One region of the Rhizobium sp. AN68 genome, then DNA from elsewhere that is predicted to be linked to it. Evidence: predicted binding sites of a transcription regulator. Region 1 holds the regulator's gene; the other holds the start of a gene.
What was found. Region 1 encodes LexA, which represses DNA repair genes until DNA is damaged. Its sites were predicted from a motif close to TGTTCNNNNTGTGTTCNG; they were not measured.

Region 2: a site for LexA is predicted at 1,483-1,500, ahead of RBH71_RS22275 (ATP-dependent helicase). Genes of this name have one in related genera too.

What each region holds. Positions count from the first base shown of each region.
Region 1 is NZ_JARWMI010000003.1:1,268,032-1,273,333, reverse strand. Features, by position in the region: gene eno (phosphopyruvate hydratase) at 1-800, opposite strand, end outside; gene kdsA (3-deoxy-8-phosphooctulonate synthase) at 948-1,793, opposite strand; gene RBH71_RS19240 (VOC family protein) at 1,793-2,674, opposite strand; gene lexA (transcriptional repressor LexA) at 2,886-3,608, shown strand; gene RBH71_RS19230 (glutathione S-transferase family protein) at 4,047-4,730, shown strand; gene RBH71_RS19225 (ComEC/Rec2 family competence protein) at 4,747-5,302, opposite strand, start outside.
Region 2 is NZ_JARWMI010000003.1:1,869,853-1,875,154, forward strand. Features, by position in the region: partial or broken gene RBH71_RS22265 (efflux RND transporter periplasmic adaptor subunit) at 1-804, opposite strand, end outside; gene RBH71_RS22270 (carboxymuconolactone decarboxylase family protein) at 1,030-1,440, shown strand; gene RBH71_RS22275 (ATP-dependent helicase) at 1,542-4,016, shown strand; gene RBH71_RS22280 (glycosyltransferase family 25 protein) at 4,120-4,932, shown strand; gene betI (choline-responsive transcriptional repressor BetI) at 5,096-5,302, opposite strand, start outside.

The sequences.
Region 1 (5,302 bases):
TGCTCGATCGGCGAACGGGTCTTGCCTTCGCCTTCATAAACGTAATTGCCGTTCTTGAAGAATTCGGTCGCCGCACAGTCGAGACCGATGAACATGTCGTCGCCTGGACGGTAGCCAGCCTTTTCGATCGACTTCATGATGAAATCGAGTGCTGCCGGCGCGCTTTCGAGACCCGGTGCAAAACCGCCCTCATCGCCGACATTGGTGTTGTGGCCCTGTGCGGACAGTTCTTTTTTCAGCGTATGGAAGACTTCGGAGCCCATGCGCACGGCTTCGCGAATATTTTCTGCGCCGACCGGCAGGATCATGAATTCCTGGAAGTCGATGGGGTTATCGGCATGCGCGCCGCCGTTGATGATGTTCATCATCGGAACCGGCAGAAGATGCGCGTTCGGGCCGCCGACATAACGGTAAAGCGGCAGGCCGGAGGCTTCAGCGGCAGCCTTCGCAACGGCGAGCGACACGCCGAGGATGGCGTTGGCGCCGATGCGCGACTTGTTCGGCGTGCCGTCGAGCGCGATCATCATCTGGTCGATCTGGATCTGGTTTTCAGCGTCGAAACCGCCAATCGCGTCGAAGATTTCCGTATTGACGGCTTCGACCGCCTTTTCCACGCCCTTGCCGAGATAACGCTTGCCGCCATCGCGCAGCTCAACCGCCTCGTGCGCGCCGGTGGAGGCGCCGGAGGGAACGGCGGCACGGCCCATGGAGCCGTCTTCGAGATAAACGTCGACTTCAACGGTCGGATTGCCGCGGCTGTCGAGAATTTCGCGCGCGATGATATCGGTAATGGCAGTCATGGTCTCTCCCTTGGGAATGGAACAGATATTTTCCGTCGCCTGTCTTAGACGATGGCGAAGAAATTACAATGACGGTGGGCAGCGGAAACGGCCCGCCCGCCATTAAAATCGATTGGCACAAAAGTGCCCGCCGTCACGGTCAGCCGATCAGGCTTTCGTAATCGCGTCGAAAGCCAGAAGCTTTTCGAGCAGTTTCGGCATGTCCTTCAAGTGGACCATGTTAGGGCCGTCTGACGGCGCATTGTCCGGATCCTCATGCGTCTCGATGAAGAGGCCGGCCACGCCAACCGCAACGGCCGCACGCGCCAACGTCTCGACGAATTCGCGCTGGCCACCTGTGGAGCCGCCCTGCCCGCCCGGTTGCTGCACCGAATGGGTGGCATCGAACACGACAGGTGCGCCGAGCGCTGCCATGATCGGCAAAGAGCGCATGTCGGAAACCAGCGTGTTGTAACCGAAGGACGCGCCGCGCTCGCACAACATCACATTCGGATTGCCGCTCTCATTGAGCTTGGCGAGCACGTTCTTCATGTCCCAGGGCGCCAGAAACTGGCCTTTCTTGACGTTGATGATGCGGCCGGTTTTGGCGGCAGCAACGAGAAGATCGGTCTGGCGGCTGAGGAACGCCGGAATCTGCAGCACGTCCACCACCTCGGAAACGATGGCGCATTGCTCTTCCGTGTGGATGTCGGTCAGAACAGGAAAACCGAATTCCTTTTTGAGATCGGCAAAAACCTGCATCGCGTTATCCAGGCCGATGCCGCGTTTTCCGGAAAGCGAAGTGCGGTTCGCCTTGTCGAAAGAGGACTTGTAGACAAGCCCTATTCCCAGCTTGTCGCAAAGCTCCTTCAGGACGCCAGCGATCATGAAGGCATGTTCGCGGCTTTCCATCTGGCAGGGGCCGGCAATCAGCGAAAACCGCTCGGTATTCGAGAAGGAAACCTTGCTGGCGCCATCGCCGGCGGTGACTTTAAGATTGTTCGTAACGCTCATCATTTTTCCTCGAAGGCGAAGGCAACACCCTGACCGGGTGCTGCGGGCACCACCAGACGGCCGTCCGCTTTTGCGCAGGACACGCCATTAGCAGCAAGCACCGCCTCTGTCACGGCAAGATCGTGTGACGAAAAGACAATGCCCGCGCCGCGCAATCCGCCTTCGTTGCCATCCTGAGCATTCAGGGCCTGCCCGCTGAAAGCCGGTTTTCCGGTCAATCTGATGCTGGCATTGCCGGTCGCGAAAACCATATCACCGCCCGGAGACCATTTGCCTTCACAGCCAAACACCGTCTCGATCAGGCCCGCCACCTTCATATCGCCGCCGGTAAACAGGACGATTTCACTGAGGCCGGTGACACCATTGGCGTGGCGCTCCAGCATGGTGCGATCGCCCGGAAGGGCTTGAACCCGTTGACAACTGAACAAAAAGAAATCCGCGGCCGCCCCGCTTGCAGCAAAAGCAAGCCGGAACGCCGCCTCGCCTTGCGAGCCATCCGGCATCCGAACAGGCCGCGAAAACTCGAAAACATCGCCCGCCGAAAGGCCGGCTGCCCGAAACCGCTCATGGTCAACCAAGGCGTCTTCAGTCCTGGCGACAAGAGCCGAAAAACCCTCCTGCCCGTCCCGTTGCCGGAAGGCCACATCCCTGCCAGTGAAAACATCACCCCTCTCTATTGACGCATTATATTTAGCCGGATCAGTAATTGCGAGCGGCTCCAGATAGGTGCCATCGGCGAAAAATACGCAGGCATTTTGGGTGCCGAAAGGATGCAGAGCCTCCGGCGCAACCGTAAAGCCAAGACTGACGAGGCGCTTCACGGCGACGCCTATGACTTCCACGGGCAAAACGAGATGGTCAACGCTATAGGGTTTCGTCATGAAAATGTATCCTGCTGGCCTTCCGCCCGGAGCATGCCGGGACGGTTTCGACCGCACAAAAGCACAATTGCGTGCTATGAGGCAAATCATCACAGCAACAGATGGCACCTTCACGAAATTTTAGGGGATTGCAGAACACATATGGAACATATAGTGTTCGTTCTGTATTTGTTTCGCGACTTCCACTACGATTCTAAAGGGTGTTTTCCTCATGCTCACGCGCAAACAGCAGGAATTGCTTCTCTTCATTCATGAACGAATGAAAGAGTCCGGCGTGCCGCCCTCCTTCGATGAAATGAAGGACGCACTCGATCTTGCTTCGAAATCCGGCATCCACCGCCTGATAACCGCTCTCGAAGAGCGAGGATTCATTCGTCGGCTACCGAATAGAGCTCGGGCGCTGGAAGTCATCAAGCTGCCCGAGGCTTATACGCCGGGTGCAAGGCCGCAGCGCGGCTTTTCGCCAAGCGTTATCGAAGGCAGCCTTGGCAAGCCCAAAACGCCGGAACCGGCCCCTGCCCCCAAGACGCCGGCCAATGATCTGGGCGGCGCTGTCACCGTGCCGGTCATGGGCCGCATCGCTGCGGGCGTACCGATTTCCGCCATCCAGAACAACACCCATGATGTGGCCGTGCCAGTAGACATGCTTGGCACGGGCGAACATTACGCTCTTGAGGTCAAGGGTGATTCGATGATCGAGGCCGGCATTTTCGACGGCGACACAGTCATCATCCGCAACGGCAACACCGCCAATCCCGGGGATATCGTTGTGGCTCTGGTGGATGACGAGGAAGCCACGCTGAAGCGCTTCCGCCGCAAGGGTGCCTCCATTGCGCTCGAGGCGGCAAACCCAGCCTATGAGACCCGTATCTTCGGGCCCGACCGGGTTAAAATTCAGGGCAAGCTGGTGGGGCTGATCCGCCGCTACCATTGATCTTATCGAACCGAACGTATTCACTTTATAATAGGCGTCATCGTGAAGATGGCGCCTATATTGGGTTTGGCTTTTTCCAAACGTGGCGGGCTTTTGCGGGTGCACGAGGATATGCGCCATCCAGCCTATGCGCGTTGCCCTTTCTAAACTGAGTTCCTGCTCCATAAAGATGCTTCGGTTTCGCTACAGGCGTGGTGGCGAATGGGCTGCTCGCTGTAATTGTCGAAGCGATCCCATCCGCTGTTTTTTAGCGACGTTGTTCTGTCGTGTTGCGCAGTCAGTTTTAGTCGTCACCAAAGGGTGACTTATCGAAGGCGCGCTCTCAGCGGCCCCACATCACCATTCATCAACGGCGTTTATGGGAGCCATGGATAATTTTCGATATTCCGTGAACGCTTGGCAGGTGTAGAAATACGCGTCATATCCGGGAGATACGCCATGTACGATCTTTATATAGCCAACAAGAACTATTCTTCATGGTCGCTGCGGCCGTGGGTATTGATGCGCACGCTCGGTATCGCCTTTGATGAAAAGCTCATTCCGTTCGGCGAAGGCGTATCCTTCTCCTCCTTTTCGCCGACGGGCAAGGTGCCCTGCCTGGTCGACGAGGGTATGACGGTTTGGGAAACGCTTTCGATCGTCGAATATCTTGCCGAAAGACACCAGGGTGTCTGGGCAAGCGACAAGCATGCGAGGGCCTGGTCGCGTTCGGCCGCAAGTGAGATGCATGCCGGCTTTTCCTCGCTGCGCAATCTCTATCCCATGTCGGTGGGCATTCGGGTCAAACCCAGGGGCGGCGATGCCGGACTTAAGGCCGATATAAAGCGGATCGATGCGTTGTGGAGCGAGGGTCTTACAAAATTCGGCGGGCCATATCTTGCCGGTCAAAAGTTCACGGCGGTCGATGCTTTCTTCTGCCCGGTTGCATTCCGTTTCCAGACCTATGGCAGCGCGGATCTTTCGCCAGCAGCGAAAGCCTATTGCGACCTGCTGCTCGCCCTGCCTGCCATGCAAGAATGGTACGAGGCCGGTTTGAAGGAGAGCTGGCGCGACGCTGGTCATGAAGAGGAAGTTGGCGGGATCGGCGAATTGACTGAAGATTTGCGCGCCAAGGCCCGATGATCCATGCTGGCGGCAGTCATTGCGACGCCGCCAGCAGCCGGATGATGGGCTGCGGCAGATCACGGTCGAAACGTCCGCTTTTCCAGTCGTAATAACGGTGCTGGCTCCAGGGCCTGTCCGTTCCGGCGATTGCGGCGCGCAGCCCGCTCACCACACCCTCCTCCCTCTTGTCAGCAAAATCTATTTCCACAGAACCGAGACGCCGCAAGATGTCACGGCTGAGCAGGAGTGCTCCCGAGCGGCACTGCGAAAAAGAGGTTCTGCGGGAAACAACGACGATATCGGCAATATCGCAGGCTTTTCCGGCGAAGCGGCCATCTTTCAGAACGACGACCCACTCTCCGCTTGCGGCGCTCGCTACGCACCATATGTCTTTCCTGCAGGTGAAGACGCCAGCTTTGGCGCCTTTGAGCGCCGCCGTCATCTCGCGTACCACCACAGCCATGTCTTCCGGCGACAGTTTCGATCTCGAGTCAGAACCAGCATTATTTGCCATGCTCTCACCATTTATAAAATCTGGCGGCACGGTTTTTTCCGGCAGCAGCAGCGCCCTTTGCCACTGTCCGTAAACG
Region 2 (5,302 bases), 600 kb from region 1:
GTCGACGGCCTCGACCTCACCCTTGAACGTCTCGCCGGGGCGTGAAATCGAGGTGGCCTCTACAGGCATTCCGACGGTAATTGCAGTTACGAACCGTTCCGGCGCCCAGAAATTGACCAGAATTTGAGAACGGTCATCAATGCCGACGATCGTAGATTGCGTGGTGACATTGTCGCCGATATTGGCGGCCACGATCCCGACAACACCCTCAATCGGTGCGACGATGTCGCGGCGCCTGAGGTTCAGCTCGGCGGTGCTCAGTGCAAGCTTGGCGGCTTCTTCGGCAATCTGCGCGTCCAGCACATCAAGGCGGGATACGGATTTCAGGTTACTGTAGGAACTCGATTTTTCGACGGCGCTGCGTAGCGCAACCTGCGCCTTGTCCCGCTCGATCACCTGCTCCTCGTCATCGAGCCGCGCGAGCACCTGCCCCTTTACGACGCGGGCGCCGGATGAAATGCGGATTTCCGAAAGCGTGCCTGATGTCTGCGGCATGACGACAACCGACTGGATGGCCTCGCCACTGCCGATGGCGTTCAGCCTGTCATTGACCGTGCCCTGCTTGACCGGAGCCATCGCCACCAGGGTCGCATTGCCATCGCGGCGTGCGGCGCCGGCATTCTGTCCGGATGACGAACCGGGTGTTCTGGCACCGGATGCGGCAACCTCGACCGCGCCAACAGGTGTTTTGCCGATGCCGATACCCGCGAGCAGATTCCGCGCTTCGGGTGAATAAAACCCCCAAAGACAGAGTCCTGCTCCCGCCACAGCAAGACAGACACCCACCTGTTTCCACACCCGCATACAATTCTCCGATTATCCGCACAGCATAAACCCGCCCCGAAAAGAGCTTTTCGGAACGGTAGAAGTATTCCCGCATGCCTTAACGAAGGCAACGCACAAATCCGTTCCTTACATAATTGTAATTTGTGATGAATTGTCGTCGAAAGCGCACTGACGGCCATTTCTGTCGCAAACATTCGCCAATCCGGTAATCTGCAGCTGAGATAGCCATGACGGGAGGAATGCATGAGCACCGTAACGAAAGCCGAAAATCCTGAAGCCAACCCGCGCGTCAAGGCTGTGTTCGACGATATCCGCACAACGCGGAAATCGGATTTCATCAACAATATGTGGCTCTACCTCGCCTTCGATCCCGATCTTCTGGAAAAGACCTGGGCCGAGGTCAAGGCGGTGATGGCCACACCTTCAGCGCTCGATCCGCTGGTGAAAGAAATGCTTTATATCGCCGTTTCCGTCACCAATGGCTGCTCCTACTGCGCCCACTCCCATACCGCAGCTGCAAAAGCCAAGGGCATGACGGGCGAACAGCATGCCGATCTCATGCGCGTCATCGCCCTTGCCGCCAAGACCAACCAACTGGCCGTGGCGCTGCAATTGCCGGTGGACACGGCTTTTGATGCCGACAGGCGGGCCTGAGACGAAAAAACGTCTTGGAATAGGCGTTTTGACTGATGATACCGGAATAAAAGCAGAACACGGTTCTAGCCTTTATATACCGAATCACTACATTGGGCCGCATGAGCAACAGTTTTGACGATATGCCGTTCTTCGACGAAGAACCTGAGGCGCCGCGCAAGGCGACGAACAATGCCGATGCAGGCAACGCCGGCGGGCTTGGCATTGCCGCGCGCGCCATGGCGGCACGCGATCAGGCCCGGCCCACGCCCGACTATCTTTCCGGCCTCAACCCGGAGCAGCGCGAGGCCGTGGAGACACTGGACGGCGCTGTTCTGGTGCTTGCGGGCGCCGGCACCGGCAAGACCCGCGTTCTGACCACCCGCATCGCCCATATTCTGGCGACCGGACGCGCCTATCCCAGCCAGATTCTGGCCGTGACCTTCACCAACAAGGCCGCCCGCGAGATGAAGGAACGTATTGGCGTTCTGGTCGGCGGAGCGGTTGAGGGCATGCCCTGGCTCGGCACCTTCCACTCCATCGGTGTCAAGCTCTTGCGTCGCCATGCCGAACTCATCGGCCTGAAGTCTGATTTCACCATTCTCGACACCGACGATGTGGTGCGGCTGATCAAACAGCTTATCCAGGCCGAAGGTCTTGATGACAAGCGCTGGCCGGCCAAACAATTCGCCGGCATGATTGACGGCTGGAAGAACAAGGGACTGACACCGCCGGATATTCCCGAGGGCGATTCCCGTGCCTTTGCCAATGGCAAGGGCCGCGAACTTTACACGGCCTATCAGAACCGGCTGAAAACGCTGAACGCCTGCGATTTCGGCGATCTTCTGCTGCACCCCATCAGCATCTTCCGCCGCAATCCCGATATTCTGAAGGAGTACCACCAGAAATTCTGCTACATTCTGGTGGACGAGTATCAGGACACCAATACGGCGCAATATATGTGGCTCAGGCTTCTTGCCCAGCGCCCCAAAGGCGAGCCGCAAAACGTCTGCTGCGTCGGCGACGACGACCAGTCGATCTATGGCTGGCGCGGCGCCGAAGTGGACAACATCCTGCGCTTCGACAAGGATTTTCCCGGTGCCAAGGTCATCAAGCTGGAGCGCAACTACCGCTCCACCGAGCATATTCTCGGCACCGCCGGCCATCTGATCGCCCATAATGAAGGGCGTCTCGGCAAGACCCTGTTCACCGAGCGCAGCAGCCCCGACGATGAGAAGGTCGTAGTGCATGCGGCCTGGGATTCCGAAGAGGAAGCCCGCGCCGTCGGTGAAGAAATCGAGCAGCTTCAGCGCAAGAACCACAAGCTGAACGACATGGCCATTCTCGTCCGCGCCTCCTTCCAGATGCGCGAGTTCGAAGACCGTTTCGTCACGCTTGGCCTCAATTACCGCGTCATCGGCGGTCCGCGCTTCTACGAGCGTCTCGAAATCCGCGATGCCATGGCCTATTTTCGCCTTGTCTGCCAGCCGGCCGACGATCTGGCCTTCGAGCGCATCGTCAACACCCCCAAGCGCGGCCTGGGCGACACGACCATCCGCAATCTGCATGATTACGCCCGCGCCCGCGACATTCCGATGCTGGCGGCAGCGACCGACATCATCGAGACCGACGAGCTGAAACCGAAAGCGCGCAAGGCGCTGTTCGACGTGGTGCAGGATTTCCGCCGCTGGCAGGGGCTTCTGGAAAACACCGAACACACCACGCTTGCCGAGCAGATCCTGGACGAAAGCGGCTATACTGCCATGTGGCAGGCCGACAAGACGGCGGAAGCACCCGGTCGGCTGGAAAACCTGAAGGAACTCATCCGCTCGATGGAGGCCTTCGAGAGCCTGCGCGGTTTCCTCGAGCATGTCGCGCTCGTCATGGATGCCGAGCAGAACGAAAATCTCGATGCCGTCTCAATCATGACGCTGCATTCCGCCAAGGGGCTGGAATTCGACACCGTCTTCCTTCCCGGTTGGGAAGAAGGTCTGTTCCCGCACCAGCGGGCGCTGGACGAAGGCGGCCGCTCCGGTCTGGAGGAAGAACGTCGTCTAGCCTACGTCGGCATCACCCGCGCCAAGAAGCTATGCCATATCTGGTTCGTATCGAACCGGCGTATCCATGGTCTGTGGCAATCCACCCTGCCCTCGCGTTTTCTCGATGAACTGCCGCCAGCGCACGTGGATGTGGCGGCATCCGACAGCAATTACGGTGGTTACGGCGGACGCGGCGGTTATGGCCAGTCCCGTTTCGACAAGGCGGAGCCCTTCGCCAACAACTACTCCACCCCCGGCTGGAAACGTGCCCAGGCCAACAAGTCCGACGCGACCCGCGATAACTGGGGCACACGCTCCGGCCATGCGGTCGAGAGGATTGGTTATGGCGAAAGCGGCCCCCGCGCCCGCACGATCGACGGCGAACTGGTGGCCAAATCGGTTGCCGACACACCGTCGAAATTCGTGGTCGGAGACCGCGTTTTCCATATCAAATTCGGCAATGGCAACATCTCCGCCATCGAGGGTAACAAATTGACCATCGATTTTGACCGCGCCGGACAAAAGCGTGTGCTGGATGGATTTGTGGAAAAGGTTTGATTCGACAACTATGAGTGTGCGAATGCAGTTTTTTCCATAGCCCCCGTCACGCCGTTGCAATAAAGGAGTTGCAACAGGGTGCAGAAACCGGGCGAGGACTGCTTTGCATATTTTACCGAAAAGCGGGCGCAAGCTTGCCGTTTTCCTGATCAATATGGAAAGCGCCACCAAGCGCCTCGAGGACATGAACGCACGCCTCGACGCCATCGGGCTGAAGGCAGAGCGGGTCCCAGGCGTCAATGGCCGTGAACTGAATTATCCTATCCCGGAATTCAGCGAGCTTTCCTATATGCTCATGCATGGCCGCCGCACCTCGCCGCCGGAAATCGGCTGCTATCTCAGCCATGTCGCCTGTGCCAACAGGTTCATGGGCAGCGATGCCGATATCGCGCTCATTCTTGAAGACGATGTCGTCTTCGAAAAGGATTTCCTGGAAGCAATCGACGAGGCGATAGTGAACGGGAGCGACTGGGATCTGCTTCGGCTGACCACGGTCAGCAACGGTCGCAAGTTTCCGTTCCGCAAGCTCGTTGGCGGACGCTCACTCGCAATTGCGTTGACGCGGGAAAAGGGTTCGGGCGCATATCTCGTCAACCGCCGCGCCGGCAAATGGATCTCGAAGCTGATCCCCATGCGGCTTGCCTACGATATTGCCTTCGACCTGGAATACCTCGCTGGCCTGAAGGCAGCCTTCATCTACCCACTCTGCGCCACGCAGGATGCGGACGGGGAAAGCCAGATCCAGAACAATCTGCGGATATACCGTCTGCCCCGCTGGCGCTACTTCACCGTACTGCCCTACCGCACTTTTCTGGAAACCAGCCGTTTCCTCATGCGCAGCCTCCGCTTTGGCGTTGCCAAGCTGACCGTTGCGCTGGAGCGCGGCAAGGGCAAGACCGTTCCCACCGGCAATTGACTGCGCTGGCCTACACTTCGCCGGGCGTGAACCCAACCAGATAGACCGCGGCGATCACAGCTGCGAGAGTGAAAATCGAAATGACGAAAATCGTCATCCGGTTCAAGGGTTTGCGCGTCGTTTTCTTCATGGTGGAATAATGCGAAGCGCGCGTACTGGTTCCCTACGGATTGCCAGCTTTTGCGTGCGGTAACCTGTGAGACAGGTAATCCCGCATTTGCTCCATTGCCTCCTCGCGCGTCAAACCACCGGACTGCAATCCTGAGCGCAACCAGAGGCCGTCGATAAGCGAAGTGATCCCGAGCGCGACAGTTGCGCAGTCTTGCCTCGGCACGAGATGCGCCAAAGCCGACAAAAGATTGGAGCGCAT